One region of the Bacillus sp. MT94 genome, then DNA from elsewhere that is predicted to be linked to it. Evidence: riboswitches for the same ligand, from Rfam matches in the RefSeq annotation. Region 1 holds a riboswitch; the other holds the start of a gene.
The links. Region 1 has a riboswitch for lysine ahead of AC1Q51_RS00325 (aspartate kinase). Riboswitches for the same ligand answer to the same signal wherever they lie in the genome.
Positions count from the first base shown of each region.

Region 2: another riboswitch for lysine. It lies ahead of AC1Q51_RS14535 (amino acid permease); the one in region 1 lies ahead of AC1Q51_RS00325 (aspartate kinase).

Region 1 is NZ_JBXAEZ010000001.1:72,865-84,968, reverse strand. Features, by position in the region: gene AC1Q51_RS00375 (ketoacyl-ACP synthase III) at 169-1,152, shown strand; gene AC1Q51_RS00370 (MFS transporter) at 1,199-2,473, opposite strand; gene AC1Q51_RS00365 (MDR family MFS transporter) at 2,682-4,430, opposite strand; gene AC1Q51_RS00360 (PadR family transcriptional regulator) at 4,467-5,006, opposite strand; gene AC1Q51_RS00355 (polyphosphate kinase 2 family protein) at 5,159-5,962, opposite strand; gene AC1Q51_RS00350 (YozF family protein) at 6,367-6,831, shown strand; partial or broken gene AC1Q51_RS00345 (DNA mismatch repair protein MutT) at 6,861-7,016, shown strand; gene AC1Q51_RS00340 (YndJ family protein) at 7,046-8,671, opposite strand; partial or broken gene AC1Q51_RS00335 (DUF4166 domain-containing protein) at 8,677-9,000, opposite strand; partial or broken gene AC1Q51_RS00330 (hypothetical protein) at 8,943-9,221, opposite strand; lysine riboswitch at 9,413-9,599, shown strand; gene AC1Q51_RS00325 (aspartate kinase) at 9,802-11,031, shown strand; gene AC1Q51_RS00320 (VOC family protein) at 11,260-11,712, shown strand; gene AC1Q51_RS00315 (helix-turn-helix domain-containing protein) at 11,979-12,104, opposite strand, start outside.
Region 2 is NZ_JBXAEZ010000003.1:555,356-567,459, reverse strand. Features, by position in the region: gene AC1Q51_RS14580 (MFS transporter) at 1-573, shown strand, start outside; gene AC1Q51_RS14575 (winged helix-turn-helix transcriptional regulator) at 629-967, opposite strand; gene AC1Q51_RS14570 (ester cyclase) at 1,137-1,676, shown strand; gene AC1Q51_RS14565 (NAD(P)H-dependent oxidoreductase) at 1,666-2,220, shown strand; gene AC1Q51_RS14560 (hypothetical protein) at 2,337-2,540, opposite strand; gene AC1Q51_RS14555 (hypothetical protein) at 2,640-2,807, shown strand; gene AC1Q51_RS14550 (type 1 glutamine amidotransferase domain-containing protein) at 2,865-3,380, opposite strand; gene AC1Q51_RS14545 (catalase) at 3,404-5,401, opposite strand; gene AC1Q51_RS14540 (ABC transporter permease) at 5,592-6,791, opposite strand; gene AC1Q51_RS14535 (amino acid permease) at 6,852-8,276, opposite strand; lysine riboswitch at 8,424-8,605, opposite strand; partial or broken gene AC1Q51_RS14530 (glutamate racemase) at 8,715-8,954, shown strand; gene AC1Q51_RS14525 (DUF3626 domain-containing protein) at 9,067-10,152, shown strand; gene gapN (NADP-dependent glyceraldehyde-3-phosphate dehydrogenase) at 10,231-11,670, opposite strand.

The DNA.
Region 1 (12,104 bases):
CAATTATCAATTTTAGAAACTTCTCGTATATTATTTTTACAGCACTCGCCAAATTCCTTCATAGTAAGTTAAGTATTATCGTTTTAATACAACAAAAATCTTTATTGACATTTTTATAACCTAATATTAGTATCAGGTTATAAAAAATAAAAGTTAGGAGATGTTCCTATGCATTCTAAATCTCGTATTACTGCAATTGGTACTTATGTTCCAGATCAAATATTGTCTAATAACGATTTAGAAAAGATGGTCCATACGAATGATGAATGGATTGTACAAAGAACAGGAATGAAGGAAAGAAGAATCGCTAGCGACGAAGAATACTCCTCAAACTTAGCCATTAAAGCAATTGAAAATTTATGTACAACATATAAGAAAAACTTAGAAGATGTCGACTGTATCATTGTCGCTACTACTACTGCTGATTACGTTTTCCCTAGTGTTGCTTGCCAAATACAACAATACTTCAACATACCTCATACACTAGCTTTTGATTTAAATGCAACTTGTGCTGGTTTTACATATGGACTACACGTCGGTAATAGCTTAATCACTTCTGGATCACATGAAAAAGTACTTGTCGTAGCGACAGAGACATTATCTAAAGTTACTGATTATAGCGATAGAACGACCTGTATTTTATTCGGTGATGGTGCTGGAGCTATTTTATTAGAAAGAGATGAAGACACCCCAAGCTTTATCGCTGCTCACATGGGAACAAACGGTGATGGCGGCATTCATCTATATAGAACAAACTTATCTACTACTATGAATGGCACACCACTGCAAACAAATGAAAAAATCGTTCAAAATGGAAAAGAAGTATATAAATGGGCAACACGTACAGTGCCAAAAGGCATAAAAGATTTAATACATACCGCAAATATGCAAGTAGATGATATAGACTGGTTCATACCCCACAGCGCTAACTTACGAATGATTGAATCTATTTGCGAAAAATCTCAAATTCCAATACAAAAAACATTAACGAGCGTGGAATATATGGGGAATACCTCTTCAGTCACCATTCCACTCACTTTAAATTTAGCTATAAAAGAAGGAAGGTTAAATAACGGAGACACACTTTTACTATACGGATTTGGTGGCGGACTTACGCATTTAGGACTTATTGTAGAGTGGAATTTAATTTAAGTGTATAAAAAGAGGTTCTAGTCAGTAACTAGAACCTCTTTTTCATTTAATTTCTTGCCCCTTTTCGAGACCATATCACAACAGGAATAAGTAATAACGCTAACACGCCTCCAGCCAATGACAATGCCGCATAACTTGAATTCGCTACTACCATACCTGACATTGCTCCACCAGAAGCTCCAGCTAGCGCAATAAAAACATCTATTTTCCCTTGTGTTTTAGCACGTGTAGACGGTGTTGTGGAATCAACGATTTGTGCTGTACCACTTATCAATCCGAGGTTCCATCCTAGCCCAAGTAAAGACAGAGCAACGATTAATAATAATAAAGAATCACTTGGCGCTATCGCAGCTATGACACCCGCTGCAAGTAAAATCACTCCACCAGCTATGCTCATTGTAGTTCGGCCAATTTTATCAATTAACATTCCTGTAACGAGAGATGGAAGATACATTGCACCTACATGAAAACCTATCACAAGTCCTACTGCACTTAAACCGTGACCGTGGTGTCCCATATGAACTGGCGTCATCGTCATAATCGCAACCATCACTATTTGCGTAAGTATCATTACGATTGCTCCAACTGTAATACCTCGTTTATTTTCTTTCGCTTCTTCTGTTATTGGTTGTCCTTTATATGTATGTTCCTGTTTATATCTTTCTATTATGTTAGCAATAATCAAAGGATCTGGACGAAGCATAACAAAAAGAACTAGACCCGCCAGTATAAATGCTGCTGCCGATAGTATGAACGGACCTGCAAGTTTAGGAACTCCAATTGAATGAGCAAAACTTCCCATTCCCCCTACTAAATTTGGTCCTGCAACTGCACCGAAAGTCGTCATTACCATCGTAATACTAACAGCCGTTGCTCTCTGCTTCTTATCTGCTAAATCTGTACCTGCATAACGAGCTTGTAGATTCGTGGCTGTACCGGCACCATATATAAGTAAAGAAATAAGTAAAAGAATAATACTATTTGTTAAAGCTGCCATTACAACACCAATTGCTCCAAATCCGCCTACTATAAACCCTGTTGCAAGACCTATCCGGCGTCCATATCGTTGCGAAAGCTTCCCTACTATGAAAGCTGCTAATGCCGATCCTAATGTAAACATAGCAGTTGGTAATCCTGCAAATGCATCTGTTCCAAGCATTTGCTGCGCAAGAAGTGCTCCCACTGTAATACCAGCAGCTAGTCCTGCACCGCCAAACATTTGTGAAATGCTGACGATTATTAACGTTCGTTTGTATAGTTTTTGTTGCTCTTCTTCTGTGTACACATGATTATCTATTAAAGCCCCTGCCTTATCTAGCAATTCCCCATCCTCCTTTTAAAATTAATCCCTCTTGTTAATGTACTATGTATAACGTTACATATTCAATGGCATTTTCCATTCCTTCCTTTCATTCTAAAAAACTTTCTAATCATACTCGACTTATCCCATGCTATATTAAAAATACTACTATTCACAATATGCAAGGAGAAAACAATGAAAAAAACAGGCTGCTATAGCCTGTTTTTCTTTACGCTTCTTCTACTAATCTTCCCCTTCTCTTTTTACTCAAAGCTTTCCCTTCCCAAAACAACAAACTTACGAAAGCACAAATTAAAATAATTGGCACACTTGCTTTATATAAATCTGTAAAACTCATTGCCATCTGATTCTTGGCATAATGATTCACATCATTCGAAAATGTGAGTACCTCTTTCTTTATACTTTCCTCTTGTTTTTCAACTTCTTTTGTCACTTGCCTCATAACTTCTTCTCTTTTTACATCTCTATATTCTACTGGAACTTCTCTTAATATTTCATCCGTCTTGTCGCGAATCAATTCTTCCTTTTTCTCTTTACTTAATCCCATTGTCATTGCATTTTGTTTCTTATTTATATTCGACTCTAAACTTTGATTCTCTATTTTCTCTTTAGTCATTTGTAAAATTTCAGTTTGCTCAGTACTATTCACATGAATAGTACGCACCTTTTCTTCTGCATAACGATATACTTTTTCTTTATTTACAGTTAAATTGTGAGTTAAATTAGAGACAAATATTGCAACCGCCAATACAATTCCAACTTGTCGTAACATTGATACAACACTTTGAGAAGCAGTTAACAGTTCTCCTTCAAATGAAGAAGCACTTAAAACTGTAATTGGCCCCACTACTAAACCATATCCAACACCTAATATCATACATGGAATAATAATTTCTATATTTGTTGAATTAACATTTATTATTTGCAACCAATAGTAGGAAAGCCCCATAACAAGAAATCCTGACAAAATAATAGTTACTTTTCCGAGTTTTTCAATTAAAGTTGCTGCAACTGGTGAGACAAAAAATATCATTGCTGAAATTGGTGTCACTAAAAAAGCCGCTTCAATTTCCGTTCGACCTTGTAGTTTCGTCAAGAAAGTTGGAAGCAATACAGTAACTCCAATTAAAAATAAATTACTCAATATAACAACGATTGACGCTCCGACAAACATTCGATCTTGAAATAACTTTAAATTCACCATTGGATTATGAATCTTTCGTTCTACTAAAACAAATAGAATAAGAGAAATAGTGCTAATTGCATAACAAGACAAAGCAATATTACTTTGCCATCCCCATGTATTACCTTTTACTAATATGAGAGTAAATGAAAAAATTGCTGTGCTACTTAATAGTAGTCCTATCCAATCTATTTTTGAGATAATACGTTCTTCATTTTTTATTTGTAGCATGATGCAACATAACACGATTCCTATTATACAAACCGGAACATTAACGAAGAACACCCATCTCCATCCTAAATTTTGCGTAATAATTCCACCTATTACTGGTCCCATAGCAGCTGACAATCCTTGTGTTACTCCTAAAATTGCAAGCGCAACATGCCTTTTAGCTAACGGCATAGCTGATACACCAATTACCATACTTGTTGGAAATAAAATTGCTGCCCCAATACTTTGTATAAAACGAGAAAAAATAAGAAAATCACCTGTATTAGCAAAAGCGCAAAGTACCGATCCACCACCAAAAATCACCAGACCAAGAATATACATCTTTGCTTTTCCAAAGATATCAGCTATCCGCCCTAACGGAATGGCAAGTACTGCAATCGTCATTGTATAAACATTTAATACCCAAGACATCTTTTCTAACGAAGTATTTACACTCGATTGTATTGCCGGTAAAGCTATATTCATAATTGTCGTATCAATCATACAAAGAAAGATACCTAGACACATTAAAAAGACAATCTTAATACCCTTTGATTGCTCCATCTTTATATACCCCTTTATTTATTGTGAACGCGTTTTTCATTCTTCTGTTTTATTGTTTTCTTTCGCCTCTAACTCTTCTAATTTTTTCTTCAAAGTCTCCACTTGTGCACTATACGATGCAATACCTACATCTAGTGAAATTTCTTCGACGAAAGTAATACCTACTCTCCACTTTTCATATTTCAATCGAAGATCTGCAATGTACGCTTCTTTTCTTTCAATTTCATCTTTAATCCATTTTTTTATTGTTACATCATCACTATAGTTACCAAAATACATTCTCATTAAAAAATCCGAACGTAAAACATCCTTCTCTACAGGTGTCTGCATGTATTGATAAAATTCTTCACGCCCCTCATCTGTAATAAAGTACATTTTCTTATTCGGTTTTCCCTCTTGCATGACAACCTCTTTTTTTATTTTCCCTTCATTCTCCAATTGTCGTAACGTTGGATAAATCATTCCAAAACTTCCATCAAAAAAATGAGTAAATACGTCTTCAAACACAATTTTAATATCGTAACCAGACAATTCCTTTTCCATTAATAAACCTAAAACAACATCTCTTCCCTTCAAAGTAAAACCCCCACATAGTATATAATCAATAATCATATCAACAATATTAATATGATTATTGATTATATACCTTATTCTGTTAATTGTAAAATGTTTCTAAATAAAAAAGCCCCATAATTTGGTTTCACCAATTCACAGGACCATTTTCTTTTTTACTCTTTAACACCTACATCTTGCAAAACTTCGATATCCTCTTTCATTTCATAATAATAAGAAGGCAATTCTATACCATGTTCTAAGAAATAATCCTCAATGAATGAAATAATAATTTTTAACGTTTTCACACGAGCATACAATTTATCGTTACTTTCAATAATATGCCACTTCGCATTTGGCTTACTTGTTTTTTCAAACATGTCTTCCATTGCTTCAACATATTCATCCCATTTTTCACGATTACGCCAATCTTCGTCTGTAATTTTCCATCTTTTCAAAGGATTTTTCTCTCTATCTTTAAATCTCTTTAACTGTTCCTCTTTACTTATATGGTAGAAGAACTTCCCTATTATGTAATGGTCATCTGTTAGTAGTTTTTCAAAATCATTAATCTCATCATATGCTCTCATCCACTCTTCCTTTGTAGCAAATCCTTCAACACGCTCAACTAACACACGACCGTACCATGAGCGATCAAAAATGGTGATTTGCCCGTACTGTGGAATTTTACGCCAGAAACGTTGCAAATAATGGTAACGTTTTTCATGAGGTGCAGGCGCTCCAATTGGATTTACTTGGAACCCACGCGGGTCAAGATGTTCCGTCACCCGCTTAATTGCCCCACCTTTACCAGCCGCATCCCATCCTTCCATAACAAGCATAACCGCGATTTTTTCTTCTTTCAAAATTTGCTGTAATGCTAATAAGTGCCTTTGATATTTTTCTAATTTCTTATTGTACTTAGATTTTGATTCAATTTTTTTCGTTAAGTCTACTTTAGCAAGATGTCCATTTTCCATAAAACAAATCCCCCTTGTTGTATGACAATGTTATTTTAACATATTTTTGGTAATTTTTTCATATCCTAAATAGCTGTGTAGAAACATCTCTACACAGCTTCCCTCTCTAATTTCACATATACAAGTACATTTAACTACATTAAAACAAATAATTTATACGGAACTCTTAGTATATTCTTTTTATTAAAACGTAAAAATAGCCCTTTTAAAAAGGGCGGCAATCTAAGTATAGAAAAAACAAATTTATTCTTTCTTACTACATACGTAATTATGCCAGCTATAAGAGTAGTGAATAAGATATTGATTCACTACTCACAATAACCACTTTACATTATATGGTATATTTACTTATGAAAAGAAGATAATAACAAGTAAATCCATTAAAGAATGGGAGCTCTCAAAAAATGAAACGAAAAATATTAACTCTCTTTACGCTTATATGTTTAGCACTACCAATGCAAGCTAGTGCTTACACATTTCAGTCACTACCGATTGCGTCAAAGTCTAAACAATGGTATGTCGAAATTGATAAATCTCATAACTCAAACAAGCAAGCAATCCAGCCAAAGCAAGGTGTATTTGATACGTATAGTTTACTCGTAAAAAACATCGGTCATGATGTATCAAACGTATCTGTGGAAATACTTGATAACAATCCTACCTCTAAAGCTACCTTTAAACCTACTACACCTAATGAAAATATTTCTAAAAGTCATACAAGCTTTGACTACATGGTATTCCCATTAGACTTTAATAGTCATAATTTTAAAGTTGTGATCACTTGGGAAGAAAAGAATTTCTCTTATAACGGCCATCCGGTAAATGAAGGTAAAAAAATGAAACAAACATTTGTATTTAATGAAGAATAAGTCCTAATTTCTTTAGGGCTTATTCTTTCTTATGGATACCAATCGATACAGCACTAAAGCTACCTATGCAAACTTGGTTTAAAGAAAGATTCCCATTATTTTTTGAAACAGGCACTTTTGAAATTCAACGTGTTTGGGATAATGAGCTAAATAAACAAATTTCTATGACAATTACCCATACATAAAAAAGCTTGGAAACCCATCCAAGCCTTTCTTACTTCTGTGCAATTTTTTCAATCTTATAATGAATATGTAAAAATTCAAGTCCAAATAGCCACATGCTATGATGAGCTGTTAACATTTTATCCTTACCCTCTGTAATGATGAAAGTCTCTGCTAACGGTAAACGGATTGTTAAGAACCGAGTATGTAAATAAATCCCCTCATCTCCCTGGCCATTTTCTCTTAACTTACTAGTAATGATTAAATCATGATTATCATTACATAGCCTCAAAATACCAGTCATATTCGAATAAGGTAAAGGCAAGGCGATATTCATATATGTCTCATCCTTATCTGTATGCTTTGAATAAAGAGCTACAAAAATAGATTCACCTGCTTCATTTTTCCTTAGCCAAGCCCTTACATTCTCTCTTCCATCTTCCTCATCCATTACACCAATGATAGAGCCATGCATCGTTTCCCACTTGTCGCCCATTCCTAAATGTATTTGTCCTACATGCTTGCTCATTTTCTCATAACAAAATGCAAATAGGCGGAACCAACGAGCCCATTTAATATTTGATTGCAACTCATACTCTGTTGTATTTTCATAAAAACGAATAATACTTAAAGGTACCTTCGTCACGTCAAATGACTCACTATGAAAATCAGTTATTTGATCAACTAAACCGTTGTATTCCTTACTGCCTACTAAATTGTCGCTATATAAAAAAGCCTCACCAATTGCCACACTTCCTCTTAATTTACTCATTGGTTTCCCATAGTATTTATAATTCGGAACACTCTTTTCGATCATCCAGCCGACAAATGCCGGTAACGCTACTCCAATTCCGTTGACAACACCGTGAATCCAAACCATTTGAGCAATTGTAATCGTCATTACATGCTTCAAATTCCCGTATGAGTATATAAGTGAGAACATAATTGTAACCATGAGTGTACTAGACGAAACGATTAAAAGAATCTTTGCACTGATAGCATTAAATTTTGCTCTCCAAACGTAAAATCCATATCCATAAATCGCACATAAATATAGGAGCACTGCAAAAAATTCAAATATTCTCGAGTATGTAATTCCTATTGCAACTGTCATAGGTGAAATCATGATGATAAACATAATAGCATCATATACTTTACTTCTCTTTTCTCTTTTTCTCCCTATTAAACCAGCTGATAATGGCAATAGAAACGCCGAATAATGAAAATGTGCAGCTGTGAGTAAAACAATGTCAGAGCTAAAATGCATAATTGAAAGTTTTGCTGCTGAAGCAAAAAACCAAAAACCACCTAAAAACAAATAAATAAACGCACTATCTATGGCGATCTCTTCTAACGGCTTCCATCCTCTTTCTAGCAATCTACTTACACCAAATAACGCAACGATTCCTGTATATACAAACCAAACTAGCGCAAATACATAGTGATTTGTGACGAAAGCTAGCATTGCACAAATTGCTGCGATTGGATATAAAAACGATACGAATTTATAAAATAATAAATACGATCCATCTCTTTTTCTTTTATCACTAATACAAAGTGACATTGGTATAAATAATAAAACAGATAATAATATAATTGCTTCAACAGGATTTATATTCGACCACTCATATATTAGAAAAACAACATAACAAGCAAGCCCAAATATTATATTTTTCATATCGTTTATTTCCTTTCCACAAATGTTCCCTTATATGAAAAAAGCGAGCCAATTAACGGGTTTCGTACTTGTACATGAATTCGAAAACACTGTAGTGTTGCATCATAACTTTCAACAATTTTTGCTTCACCATACAAAAATTTTGGTAACGGCATTTTTCTTCCAAACATATAAAACCATTGTTTCTTTGAAGAAATATGCATTGCCCCTAACTCATCGATATGAAAATGCAGTGTAGAAACGAGTAAATGTGGTTCGCCAAAATAATCTACAATTTCATTTTCGTTTCCATCCAATTGCATAACTGCGTTAAAATATCTTTTCTTATTTCACCTATTGATTCCCCTTCTCCAGCTATTTCAAGCCCAAATCCAATCTTTGTTTTATACAAAAACTTCTGTGGTTCTCCTTCTTTTTTCTCTAAATACGAAATTTCAGTAAAGCGAGCATCCCACTCTGTATGTATATCTGGTTCTTGCGTATATTCCCGTAATTTTCCCATCGTCGTGTTCATTTTTGTCGCAACATAAATAGGCTGTTTCCTTTTCATTCTCCCACCTCCTATGCACTATAAGTTTAATGTACATGCAATGAATTTATTTTGCTACATTTTTCACAAACTTCCTCAGAAAAAGAAAGAATTTTTAAAATATATATAAAACACTTGATTCCCCGAAAAATTTAAATTATTATAAAACAAATGTTACCAACAACTTCATAAATCAAACACTCTCGCCTAAAACGTGAGATAGAGGTTGCAATACTTATGAGTATTCTAATGGAGACACAGAGATGTCTATGAACTTAGATGAAAGGAAGTATTGCCGAAATTGATAAATTTCTCTGCATTTATCAATTGGGGCTGTTTTCGAATAGAAACAGAACTGTCATATGTACAGACGTGTATGTATGAAGAGCTATCTACAAAAAAGAGATATCATTTTTTATGATATTCCTTTTTTGGCGGTTTTTTTATTAGCTCCGTTTTCTGTTTCCCTTTTCCTGTAACAGCACCATCCTCACTTATTTGAGATGGTGTTTTTTGTTTGTCTTTCTGGTAACTACAGGAGTATTGGGATTTATATATTTCCTAATCTATTCTTAAAAATAGACGAAAGAAGGAATTTGCAATGGAAACAATTGTTCAAAAATTTGGTGGCACTTCTGTCGGAAGCGTCGAGCGCATTCAACATGTAGCAAATTTAATTATTGAAGAATATGAACGAGGTCATAGCGTTGTCTCTGTCGTTTCAGCAATGGGAAAAAGCACGGATGAACTTGTCGCACTCGCTAACGCAATTACAGAAAATCCAAGTAAACGCGAAATGGATATGCTTCTATCGACAGGAGAGCAAGTAACTATTTCATTATTAACAATGGCACTGCAAACAAAAGGCTATCGTGCAATTTCATTAACAGGATGGCAAGCTGGTATTACGACAGAATCTGTACATAGTAGTGCACGGATTACTGAAATTAATACAGATCGAATTCAGTCTTATCTTACTAAAGGCACGATTGTTATTGTAGCTGGTTTCCAAGGAGTCAGTGAAGATTTTGAAATTACAACGCTTGGACGAGGCGGTTCTGATACAACTGCTGTCGCATTAGCTGCTGCACTAAACGCAAAAAAATGTGATATTTACACAGATGTGACCGGCGTATATACGACGGATCCACGAGTTGTAAAAGATGCTTATAAATTAGATGAAATTTCTTATGACGAAATGTTAGAACTTGCAAACCTCGGTGCTGGTGTATTACACCCGCGTGCTGTTGAGTTTGCTAAAAATCATAATGTCATTTTAGAAGTTCGCTCAAGTATGGAACAAGAAAACGGAACAATTGTAAAAGGAGAATGTAACATGGAACAACAATCAATCGTTAAAGGTATTGCATTTGAAGATAATATTACACGCATCACAGTGAAAGGATTAGAACAAGGTTCACTTTCAACTGTTTTCTCTACATTAGCAGCGGCACATATTAATGTAGATATCATCATTCAAAGTATTACAAATGAAGGAACTGTTCATCTCTCCTTCTCCATCCATTCTAATGATTTAAGAGAAACATTAGAAGTATTGGAACAAAATCAAGAGGCACTTCACTATGAAGCAGTAGAATATGAAAATCATTTAGCAAAAGTATCAATCGTAGGATCTGGCATGGTATCTAACCCTGGTGTCGCTGCAAATATGTTTACTACTTTAAAAGAAGAAGATATTCATATTAAAATGGTAAGTACATCAGAAATTAAAGTGTCTGTCGTTATTGACCGCCTTCATTTAGTAACAGGTGTTGAGGCACTGCATCAATCATTTATGGCGAAAATTGAGCCTTTCGTGCAAATGAGCTAATTTGATATGTTCAGTAACACTTATAAAAAAATCATATTAATCTACTTCCTTCCTATTAAATAAAGGCTGTTCGTTAACAAGATGCTATATGACATATAAAAAAACACCTTGTCACATTTTCCTATACTACGACAAGGTGTTTTTGACTGAAAGGAATTTGTAACTACTTAGTAGTATAATTATGAGGATGATTAAATAATAAACTTTCATACATAAGGAGATAAGAATATGGCAAAAAACAAATTACTACGAATGGACAATGTCAGCATTGTTGTAGAATCTCTTGATAACGCAATCTCTTTCTTCGAGGAAATTGGCTTGAACCTCGAAGGGCGAGCCAATGTCGAAGGTGAATGGGCTGGTCGCGTAACTGGACTCGGCTCTCAGTGCGTAGAGATCGCTATGATGGTCACTCCAGATGGCCACAACCGAATTGAACTTTCGCGATTTCTCACCCCTCCTACTATAGCAGATCACCGAAAAGCTCCTGTAAACACCCTCGGTTATCTACGCGTCATGTTCACCGTTCAAGATATTGACGAAATGGTATCGAGACTCACTAAGCATGGTGCAGAGCTCGTTGGCGAAGTAGTTCAGTACGAGAACTCGTATCGTCTCTGCTACATTCGTGGAGTCGAAGGAATTTTAATCGGTTTAGCGGAAGAACTCGGTAATAAATAAGCAAGTGACGTTTTATAAAAAGGCACTATCATTGAATAAAACGTAGACTCTTAAGCGATTTTATTATTATATTTTGAACCCCGTCCTAGCTTTAGACCGGGGTTATGCTTGTTTGAGCTTTTAAAATTAAATAACTTTATTATCATTTTACATATAGATTTCAAGGATCTACCCAAATAGCTTTCATATTACCGATATCCCAAAATCATTATAATACAATAAAAATATTCGTTATACCCTTTCCTAGGAAATATAACTAACTCTTCTTACTTTTTATCACATATATCTTTTCGCTCTTTCTCTTGAAAAAACGATCTATATTCATTCAAAATAACTTTCTTCACATTCGAATAAAAAACCATCATGAATAGTGCAACTCCTAATACAAATAC
Region 2 (12,104 bases), on a different contig from region 1:
AAATCATTACATCCAATGTATGCAATTGCATTTATTATCGTATTTGTACTCGCATTCGGATTATCAGCGTATGAAACAGTGTTTAGCTTATTCTCTGATCATAAATTTGGTTTCTCGCCGAAAGATATTGCGGCAATTATTACAATTAGTTCAATCTTTGGGGTAGTTGTGCAAGTATTTATGTTTGGCAAATTGGTAGACATGTTCGGTGAGAAAGTGTTAATTCAAATATGTTTAATTGTAGGTGCAGTATTAGCATTCGTCTCAACTGTAGTCTTTAATTATTGGATTGTACTTCTCGTTACTTGCTTCATTTTCTTAGCATTTGATTTACTTCGTCCAGCTTTAACGACATTTTTATCAAAAGCAGCCGGAAAAGAGCAAGGATTCGTCGCTGGTATGAACTCGACTTATACGAGTTTAGGAAATATCGCAGGACCAGCGATGGGCGGAATATTATTTGATATGAATATTCATTATCCATATGCATTTTCAGGCGTTGTTTTAATAGTTGGTCTCGGCATTACATTTATGTGGAGAGAGAAACAGTTGGCTGAAAGTTTTGCGAAGTAATAAAACCCCTTACGACGGTAAGGGGTTTTTGTTTTATCCTGATTAAAGTTTCATTTTATAAGCTTAATCCAAACCGTTTTAATTCAATAAAAATCCCCTCTAATTGCTTTCCTTTATCCGTTAATGTGTACTCTACACGAGGCGGAACTTCTGGATATACTTTTCTCGTTATAATGCCTTGAGACTCTAATTCTTTTAGTCGAAGCGATAATGTTTTTGGACTAATACCATCCATTGATTTTTGTAAATCACTAAAGCGTAATGTTCCTTCGATAAGAAGATCACGAATGATTAAAAACGTCCATTTTGTACTAATTACATCAAGCGTTTTAGCGATGGGACAAGGTATGCCAGGTAAACCTTTCGTTAATTCAACTGGATTTATATCGTTCATGGAACTAGCCTCCATAAAATTTTTTTGGATGAATTTGCTTTATAGTATCACAAAACTATACTTTTGGTAACTATATGAAAAAAATATCACTACTTCCATAAAGGAAGTTAGTGCATATACAATAGCAATACGAAACAAAAAGGATTTATATAAGGAGGTGGTGATTTCCATGGGGATAAAAAAGTTATTTAGATTTCTTAGTTTGTTTGTTATTTGTATTGTGCTTGTAGCATGTGGTGTGGAACAAAAAACTGAAGTTCAGTTATTAAAAGAAATGCCAAAGCCAAAAGCAATGACAATTGATCCCTCACTAAGTAAAAAAGAAGCGACAGAAATGGTTCATGCGGCGCAGCGTTTTTATGCATTTTGGGATACAGGTAAGGAGGAACTTATTCCGCAGACTGTTACTAAAGATTTCTTCGATAATACATTGCCGAAAGGGCGACCACAAGGCATTGAAGGATTAAAGTTTGCAGCGCAAAATTTTCGTAAAGTTGTGCCTGATATACATTGCGAGATTGAAGACTTATTAGTTGTTGGTGATAAAGTAACGGCCCGTCTTTCTTTTACAGGAACGCATAATGGTAAGAAAATTAATTTTTTTGCAATTGATATTTTACATGTGAAAGACGGAAAGATAACGGAAGATTGGCATTTAGAAGATAATCTTACACTACAGCAGCAACTCGGCTTAATAGCTGAAGAGTAGATCATATAGGGGAGAGAAAAACGATGAAAAATACGGTACAAAGGAAGGACGATTAAATAAAACGTTAGTAGATTATATGGTTACTGTATTAGGCGAGAATCATCATGTGAAAACAACAACGATTCAAGATGGTTACAATATTAAAGAAGAACAAGAGAAGTTTTTATGGTCTGATGTTGTGATTTATCAAACACCAATTTACTGGTTTAGTGTTCCAGGCTTATTTAAAACGTATATGGATGAAGTATATGAATACGGTTTGTTCTTTAAAGGTGCAGATGAATATGGAACAGGTGGTTTATTAAAAGAGAAAGAGTATATGTTCTCTACAACTTGGAATGCACCTGAAAAAGCATTTGGAGATAAGACGAAGTTCTTTGAAGGAGAAAGTTTAGAATCAGCGCTTAGTCATTTACACCGAGTGCAAAAGTTTCTCGGTATGAGTCCGTTAAAGAGTTTTGCTTGTTATGATGTGGTGAAGAATCCGGATATAGAGAAGTATTTAGGGAACTTGAAGAATCATTTAGAAGAAGTTATTCAATAATTAGAGTCATCCCCGTATTTAATGCGGGGATGACTCTATCCATAACTTCGCAAAATTTGCCCAGCTGAATGAATCAGTTGTTACGTTTTTTTAGGAAGGGTGATATGTTATTCTTTTTAAAACGGATCAACTTCAGCCAAATCAGGGTTAGCATTCGGATTTGTTAATAAGGTTTTCAGCTCACCTACTTCAGAGAGCGCAACGAGGATATAACCACTAATAAGGACGACGAGTCCGATGACCCTTAATGTTTGCAGTGTAATATCACGGCTATTGTTTTCGGAGTTGTCTTGGGGCGTTGAAGGTGGATTGTTATTCATAAATAAGGCTCCCATCTTTTGTATTTATATATGTGCGAAATCATTATTTAACTTATGGATAGGAATTATATAGTCATTTTCACTATATGAGAACTGCCTATGAAAAGTGATAAGGAATTTTGGGGCGAGAAAAGGGGGGAATCCAAAAGATTATTAAAACTGAACTTTTGGATTCCCCTCTTTTTATTTATCTTGCTATTTGTGGTGGTCGGATTTCCTGTAAACGACCAGTTGATGAGGGCTAATGAATCAGTGGGGGATGAATAAAACCCCACTGATTCATTATTTTCATGTAAATAAAAGGAGGTTAGTTAACCGAAGTAGTTATCCTAATATACGCAACGATTCTTCAATAAACGCTGGGATGTCCTCTGGCTGTCTACTTGTTACTAGCTGATTTTGACATACGACAACCTCTTTGTCATGAAAGTTCCCGCCGGCATTTTTCAAATCGACTTCAATAGATTTATATCCAGTTACATCGCGTCCTTCAAGTGTTTGTGCAGTGATGAGTAGCTGAGGTCCGTGACAAATAGCGAAAACAGGTTTTTCCGCATCCATAAATGCTTTACTAAAGCGAACAAAACGTTCATCGGCACGAAGTATATCTGGAGAAAATCCACCCGGTATGAAGAGGGCATCAAAGTTCTCTGGAGAAACATCATCAATACTTTTATCAATCACGACTTCACTTTTTCCTTGCTTACCGTGTACCGTTTTACCTTTTTCTGCTTCAATAGTTGTTAATTCATATCTCTTTTGTTTAAAAGCTTCTGCTGGCTCTGTGTATTCTGTGTCCTCGAAATAATCCGTTATTAAAATAGCAATTTTTTTACTCATTCTAATCCGCTCCTTATATTATATTATCGGCTCCAGAATCTTCCTTGGGCAATGCCTTCTATAAATGATTCAATTGAAGTATTTGTTAAGTTGTAAACTCCTGCTCCATCCAGTTTAATCTTACTATGGTCCAAAGCATGAGGATTACTAAGGACATGAGCTATCGGTTTAAAATGTTTAAAAGTAGTTTCTGCAAATTCTAAAACAGGGGGTTGAATGACAGACTCACTACTAAACACTAATACTGCATCAAAAAGGGAGGAGTCTGTTGTTGTATAAGTATCAGTTACTTTAATGGAATCATTGAACTGATAAATTTTATTATCTATGATGCTATAGTTAATTCGGTGTTGTACAAAAGTTTGAATCCATTCGGACAGAAGTGAGACGCTTGGGTCACCATTTAATAGAATTGCAACATTTTTGGAATCAGATTTAAAAATAGTATTGGACATACTTAGTGCAGGTGATTTTGCATCTGAATTTACTTCGTGATTTACCTTAGGTAAAGGAGCTCCAATAATGTTAGCGACTTCTTGTGCTAATTGACGATCGACGTGGTTTAGAAGAGCAATTACATTTGCCTTCACCATGTCTGATTTACACTTCCCAACTTCAAAGCAAAAAGCTTCTTTTATGTGCTGCTTTTCAATAGGGCTCATACTATTGTAGAAAAGTTTAGCCTGAGAATAGAAGTTAAGAAAGCTTTTACTGCGACCTCTAATTTTATGCCCATCAATCTTTTCTTGATAATGTTCATATCCTCCTTGTTCGGCTTGGACGGTTGCAGGTTGATTGTTATTTAATCCATTAGGATGATAGCTTGTTTGACCGCGATGAATCTGCATTTGATGCATACCATCACGTTGATTATTATGAAAAGGACATACAGGCTGATTAATAGGAATTTGATGGAAATTAGGGCCCCCTAAACGAGATAATTGTGTATCTGTATAGGAGAATAATCTTCCTTGCAGAAGAGGGTCATTTGAAAAATCAATACCTGGTACGACATGACCAGGGTGAAAAGCTACCTGCTCTGTTTCAGCAAAGAAGTTATCAACATTTTTGTTCAGTGTCATTTTACCAACTAATTTTACGGGAACTTCTTCTTCTGGCCATAATTTCGTTGGATCTAAAATATCAAAATCAAATTTATGTTCATCTTCTTCTGGAATTAGCTGTAATCCAAGCTCCCATTCAGGATAATCCCCTTTTTCAATTGCTTCGTATAAATCTTGACGATGAAAATCAGGATTTTTCCCGGCAATCTTTTGAGCTTCATCCCATACTAATGAATGAACCCCGAGGGTAGGTTTCCAGTGAAACTTTACGAAATGGGCTTTTCCTTCTGCGTTAATGAGTCGAAATGTGTGAACTCCAAAACCTTCCATCATTCGTAAACTACGCGGAATAGCTCGGTCGCTCATTTGCCACATGACCATATGAGTGGACTCAGGACTATGCGCAACAAAGTCCCAAAAGGTATCATGAGCGCTAGCTCCTTGAGGAATATCATTATGTGGTTCTGGTTTAACTGCATGGACAAAATCAGGAAATTTAATAGCATCTTGGATAAAGAATACTGGCATATTATTACCCACTAAATCATAGTTTCCTTCATCTGTATAAAATTTTGTGGCGAATCCGCGTACATCTCTTACTGTGTCGTTGGATCCTTTAGAACCTTGAACGGTTGAGAACCGTACAAATACAGGTGTTTTTTTTGAAGGATTAGTAAGAAAATCTGCTTTCGTATATGTTTCTAAAGATTCATAAAGCTGAAAATAACCATGAGCGCCAACCCCGCGTGCATGAACAATCCTTTCGGGAATTCGTTCGTGATCAAAATGGGTCATTTTCTCGCGAAAGTGGAAATCCTCCATTAAGGTTGGGCCTCTTAAGCCCATCTTTAAAGAAAATTCATCTTCAGCTATTTTTACCCCTTGATTTGTTGTTAAAGCATGTTTGCATTGATTGTCAGTAACGTGATGCTTCAATTGTTCCGTTTTTTTATTCACAATATAGGCCCCTCCTTTACTCTGTTAATTAATAGATACCCTTTTTATTAGGTCGTAAACATGTATTATCGTCTTTGTATGTAAAAATCATAAAATACCGGTTGTTTCAATGATTCTTGTTTGAGGAAGAAAAATAAAAAGCCAAGGAGAAAATTTATTTTCTCCTTGGCTTTTAAGATAATTCTTTTCGTTAAAATGCGGAAATTCTTTGCTTCGTTTTTGGTACAATAATAAATTTGATCCAGAGTAACCCAATAATCATAATGATAAGGCTATGTAAAAATTGACCTGTAGCAATGAGTATAACAATTGAAAATACAATGAGTTGAATGCTTAGTAATATGAAAATTAAGCTAAGAAATTGCTTCATTCTTTCTTCAGTACCAATCGGATATAATGCTACAATAATATTTCCCGAAAAATATTTCCACAGTGAACGGAGCTGCATAGAAATCATATATAGAACGATGTAAGCGCTAGCGCCTTTTACGTATATGTTTGGTATGAAATATAAGGCGAAAGCACCGATCAATCCTAAGCGAATATATATACCGAAATAATCATTTCCACGTAAAAATGCTAGTGTATGTAAGTAGAAGAAAGTTGCTCGTTTTTTATGTAATAAAGGTTCAATCCAATTTGTAAGCCATTTTCTTTTATTTACTTGTTTATTCAGTTGCGGAACATCTGTGAAAATGCTAGCAAATTGATAAAAACGAACGTTCATTTTTTCTTCTTGCTCGATTATGTAATCCCAAGGTATTCGTTTTGTAGGCTGTTTTTTCGTATATAGAAGTAGGAAAGCAAGTAGTAAGAGTAGTCCGCCCAATATGAGAACATTTGCGGAATAAAACAGCATGTAAATGATTAAGGCATTACAAGTAATACGGATGATCAGCCATATGTTTTTGTCGTGACTATCACGCCACATCCAATGTATGTACATGTTCCAAGCTTTCGTAATCATTAATACGATAAAGATTGTACACAAAAAAGGTACAGTTAATTGCAATGATTGCATAGCAAGTGGAACGAGAATAAGGAACGTAAATAACAATGGGAAAAGCTGAATGATGTAATTGTATAGAAGAGATTTTTTGAAATAAGATGTTAATTTCTCTTCTAGTGCTAGTAAATAGACAGCATCAGGTTTTTGAATAAATGTACGGATAGGGCATCTCGTTATAATGAATGTAAGTACAATCGTGATGAGTAGTAAAGATATTCCTTTAGAAGGAGATGTTTTTAGAAACTGAGCATAGTAGTATGCGCCAACGCATGAAATAAAGATAAAGCTATATAGTAAACCGTTAATCATACGTGCAAAGTATGTAATGATATTTTGAATATGTTGTTGGAAGCGACTGCTCCAAAGCGATTCGATTGACATGTTTTTCACCTCTTTGTTCTATTATATATGTTTTACAAAAGAAAAAACGAGCAAATTGCGTTATGCAACTTGCCCGTTTTTCTTTTCGTTATTTTTTTTCTGATCACGATTCATTAATGGATAGAAAGCAAATCCAATTACGAATAAACCAATTCCGAGAAGGAACGTTTTTATATCGGATGCGCCGGTTTTAATAACCCATAGTGCGTAGCAAAGTGCGATAACTGCGACTATGCCATCTGTAATTCTTGCCCGCATTTCATTTTTATATGTTTCACCAGTTGCGACTAGTTTTAACTGGAAGATTGGTGAAACGAGATATGGAATGAGGTAGGCCAGTGTTGATACGGTAATAACGAATGTATAAGCTTCCGCAATGGTTCCTGATAATGTTGAGAATAGGAACACTTGCGACATAATGTTTGTTAATCGTAATGAGTAAATTGGACTTCCTTTTTTGTTTGTTTTCGTGAAGAAGGAAGGGAAGAAACCTTCTTTTGCTGCTTGATAAGGTACTTCTGAGCTTAATAAAATCCAGCCTAAGATAGAACCGAACAGGGAAGTAAGAGCAAGTAATGCCATCAGTTTCCCACCGCCATGACCCATTGCAGCGTTTAATGCATCTGCTAATGGACGTTCAGAAGCTTGTAATTTATCAACGTGAAGTACACCCATTGTTAAAATTGTAATTCCTAAGTAAATCGCAACTGTAATAAGTAATCCCGCAACTGTTGCACGTTTTACCGTTTTTGGAGAAACAGCACGGTTTGATAAAAGAACGGCTGATTCAATTCCGATAAACGCCCAAAGCGTTGTAAGAGCCGCTAAATTTACTTGTGAAAGAAGACCGTGTGATGCACCTGATTTATCGATCATCGGTGTGTACCATTGTCCAAATTTAGAAGCTTCGAATGCAAATAACGTAACGACGATGAATAAAAGGAATCCAGTTACTTTCGTTGTTGTTGCTAAGAAGTTTAGTTTTCCAGCTCCGCTTACACCATTTGTTAATATAATATGAGTTCCCCAAAGTAAGATGGAACAAATCGTAAATGTAATTAGTTTTCCGACTTCTATGTTAAAAGAACCGATTGAAAATAGCAGTCGCGTATCTTTCATAATTGGGAAGAAGAGTGATAAATATCCCGCAAATGATGTAATGATGGCAACGTTACTTGCCCAGTTTGCAACCCAATATCCCCATACCATACTGAAACCAGCCATTTTTTTCTTTTTTGGTGTTGAGAATAAAGCATATGCATGACTTTGTGGTCCTGTCGTTAAATCAGGACGACGAATTGCTAAATTACCGAAAACAAGAGCTAGCATTAAAACACCAAATCCTGTTGTTAACCAAGCTAAAGTGACACCGAGTGGGCTTGCTGTTTGTGCCAACGTACTTGGCACCATGAAAATACCAGCGCCAACCATGTTACCGACAACGAAAGCTGTTAGTACCCAAAAGCCCCATTTTTTTTGTTGCATAGAAAATACCTCCAAAGTTAGTATAACCAAGTCAAGCGAGGAGATATGTATGTCTTCCTGAGTCAGGAAGAGAAGTCCCAAACAAAACAAAAAAAGCACGTAATCTGCCGCTACATGCTTTCTATCTTATAAGAAACCCACGACATACCTCTCGATAGCTCTCCACAAACGAAACGTTTGTGACAGTTCTGCACTTATTAAATGCAGACCCAGCAAGCGTGCATGGTGGACACGACTTACTTCGGCAACCATTCCTTTCTCATTCCTTCATCAATGCCACTACATCTCCTGAAATGATACTCTTAATGATTGCAACCTCTACCTCACCGAGATACGAATGAGGATTTAAATATTAAATTAACGTCTTTAAGAGTAACAAATGTATTTTTATACGTCAATGGATATAGTAATAATCAGATTATAGAGAAGAGTTTGTGATTAAAAAGGGGGTTAGGAGAAGATGTAACGATTATTAGTTCTGCAGAAGAAACAGCGATAGAGTTAAGTACCATTTTACAGCACAAAGGAATTTTGTCTGACAATCTGAATCCGAAGCATCGTTTTTTTACAACGGGATCTGTTTTATCATTTGAACATATTGCTGAGCGATGGCTAGGATATCACATTTCTGTAGAATGTGTGGATTTACCCGTAAAGAATGCTCGTATCTGTAATTAGACTGTATTAAAGTACTTTTTGTTCAATAAATTAGGTTAGTTGCATAAGAAGGAAAAAATGCACTTTTAATTGAAAGGATTAAGGTCATTTCAATTAAAGGGGAGATTGGATTATGGAATTATCAAGATCTCAATTATTTGCTTTAGAATATATTTCAAAATATGCAGAGAACGAAAAACGTAGGGCTAAAGCAACGATTAATCATATACTTAAAATGTCTAATATTACAGATGAAATATTTGAAGAAGCTGTCGCTAATTTAAAATCTCATGCAAGGATTGCTTTACACTTTCATCCAGACAGACTAGATTCGAATATGAAAAGAGTTGCTGAAGCACTGTTTGAGCAAGGAGTATATAAAAGTCAATTTGAAACGTTGCTATCTAATGGAAGCGTATCTGCTTACCCTGGTGGTGAACGTGACCTTTGGGAAAAGAGAATATTTGGAGGGGCATATCAATTAGAAGGCGTAACGAATGATCAACGTCCAAAATACGGAGCGCTAAATTTGATGTTACATCCAGATGGGCCGGCTCCGCGTTTTGGATCCTGTTATTTTCTCTTATCTCCAAAAGTTTCTTCGCGCTCTACATATACATATTTAGATTCACATCAAGATCCGAAAGAAAAGGGGACTTATGAGGAGTTTGATATGATTTTAGCTGCTCTTTTGGAAGAGGCATTCGTAAGAGATTTTGCAATTGGTGAAGGAAATTTGACTCCAACAATAATAATTAATCATTTATTGGCTAATCTGAAAAGGCCGTTTATAGATTTAGTAAGCAAAGAGCCAGCCCGTAATCTTAATCATTATATTGAAGCGCAGATTCATGGAGAGATTTCTCTTAAAGAAGACGTAGAGGTGCTTGTTGCAGATCCTTCATTTAAGGGTACGGATGTAGGAAGAGTTTTAGAAGAAATTTGCCTGAAGTATGCTATTGATTTGTATTGGCACATCGGTTTTGTACTTGCGGTAGACGAAGTTCCGATGGATTTTAGAGGTTCAAAAATGCCATCTTTAGCAAGACGTATTGCACGGAATCATTGTATCGATGCAAATATAATTGGCTCTGCTGTAGTGGATTTGAAACGCAATCCATTATCTTGGAGTGATCGTGGAACTTATGAAGAAGTGCTTCAGGAATTAAAATTATTATGGCATGTTTTAGTTCGATTTGGAAAACCAAATCAGAAGTAGAACGAAATACTCCGTTTTTGGAAGTATTTATATAGAAAAGAAGCTGATCTATTTATAGATCAGCTTCTTTTTATAAGATTAAACTAAGTTTAATACAGTTACTTTTTCACGTGTCATAGACTCAAGGCTCTTACGAATACCTTGTGCGCCCATACCTGAACCTTTTACACCGATGAATGGGAAGTGGTCAGGGCCGCGCTCTGTACGTCCGTTAATTTGAACAGAACCAGTTTCGATTTTGTTAGCAATTGCAAATGCTTTGTTAATGTCTTTTGTGAAGACACTTGCTTGCAGACCGAACTCTGATTTGTTAGCAATTTCAATTGCTTGCTCGTCTGAAGAAACACGGATGATTGGAAGGATTGGGCCGAATGGCTCTTCCCAAGCAACTTTCATCTCTTCTGTTACGTGATCGATTAATGTTGGGTAAATTAAGTTACGCTCACGTTTGTTACCGATAACGATTGTAGCACCTTTTTCTACAGCGTCGTCAACTAAACCTTGAACGAAGTCAGCAGACTTGTCGTCGATTAATGGAACGATTGTGCTATCTTGTTCTGGAGATCCAACTGATAGTTCAGCTACTTGTGCTTTTAATAAGCTAACAAGCTCGTCCGCTACGTTTTCGTGTACAAGTACACGTTTAATAGCTGTACAACGTTGACCAGAGTAAGAGAATGCACCGCTTACGATATGGTTTGCAGCATCTTGTAAGTCAGCATCTTCACGAACGATACCAGGATCTTTACCACCAAGTTCTAATACAAGTGGAATCATTGAAGCTTTTTTCGCTAAATGTTTACCTGTGTTTGTACCACCTGTGAACGATACCATATTGATGCCTTCGTGTTCTACTAAGTAGTCACCAATTACAGAACCGCGTCCTGTAGCTACGTTTACAAGACCTTTTGGAAGGCCAGCTTTGTGAAGTGCTTCAACCATTTTAATACCACTAATTGCACCTTGAGTTGCTGGTTTGAAAATAACAGCGTTACCCATAATTAATGCTGGTGCAAGTTTTGCAGCAGATAAGTTTACTGGGTAGTTAAATGGTGCGATTGCTAATACAACACCAAGTGGTGCGCGTTGGATGATCGCAAGTTTCGATTTCGTTCCGCCAGGGAAGCTATCGCCCATCATGCTTTCTCCGTGCATATGTAAAGCTTCTTCGATCGTGTAACGAATGAAGTCAGCTGTACGAACAACTTCTTTCTTCGCATCTTTATAGCCTTTACCGACTTCTTTCATAATGATATCGGCAATTTCATCCTGCATATTTACGAGCTCATCAGCCCATTTATATAAGTATTTTGCGCGATCTTGTAGGGAAGCTTCAGCCCATGATTTTTGAGCTTCTTTTGCAGATGCAATTGCTTCATCTACTTCTCCGCGAGTAATTGCTTGTACTTGTCCAATTACTTCGTGTAAGTATGGAGATGGAATTTCGATTGTTTCTCCTGAAGAGCTTTCTCTCCATTCTCCGTCTAAATAAAATTTGTACGTATTGCTAGTTGTCATGATTAGTCCTCCTAAAATAGCAACTTGTAAGAGTGAGTATAAGGTGATTGTAGGGGGTTTGATAACATTTTTCAAATGAAATGTTTGTGAAAACGATTTCTTATTCTTTTTTTATTTTGTATGCCCTTTCTTACAGAACATTCTTTTATTTCAAACTGATTTATTATGTCATGAACCATTTGCATTTTCGTGCATTTTACTTTATGTGTAAAAAAACAATTGACAGAATACTCAATAAAGTTGTAAGATTATAAATGGAAAATAAATGAAGGGGGTGTGCGTAATGATTGTAATTGTAAATGTAATGAGCTTAGGTCTGTTAAATGGCAGAAAACATTTATATCATTACGCAACCCGTGCGGATATATAGGGCATCTTTGTCTTATAAAAAGCGTACGTTGCGTATATCGTAACGTACGCTTTTTATGCATTCC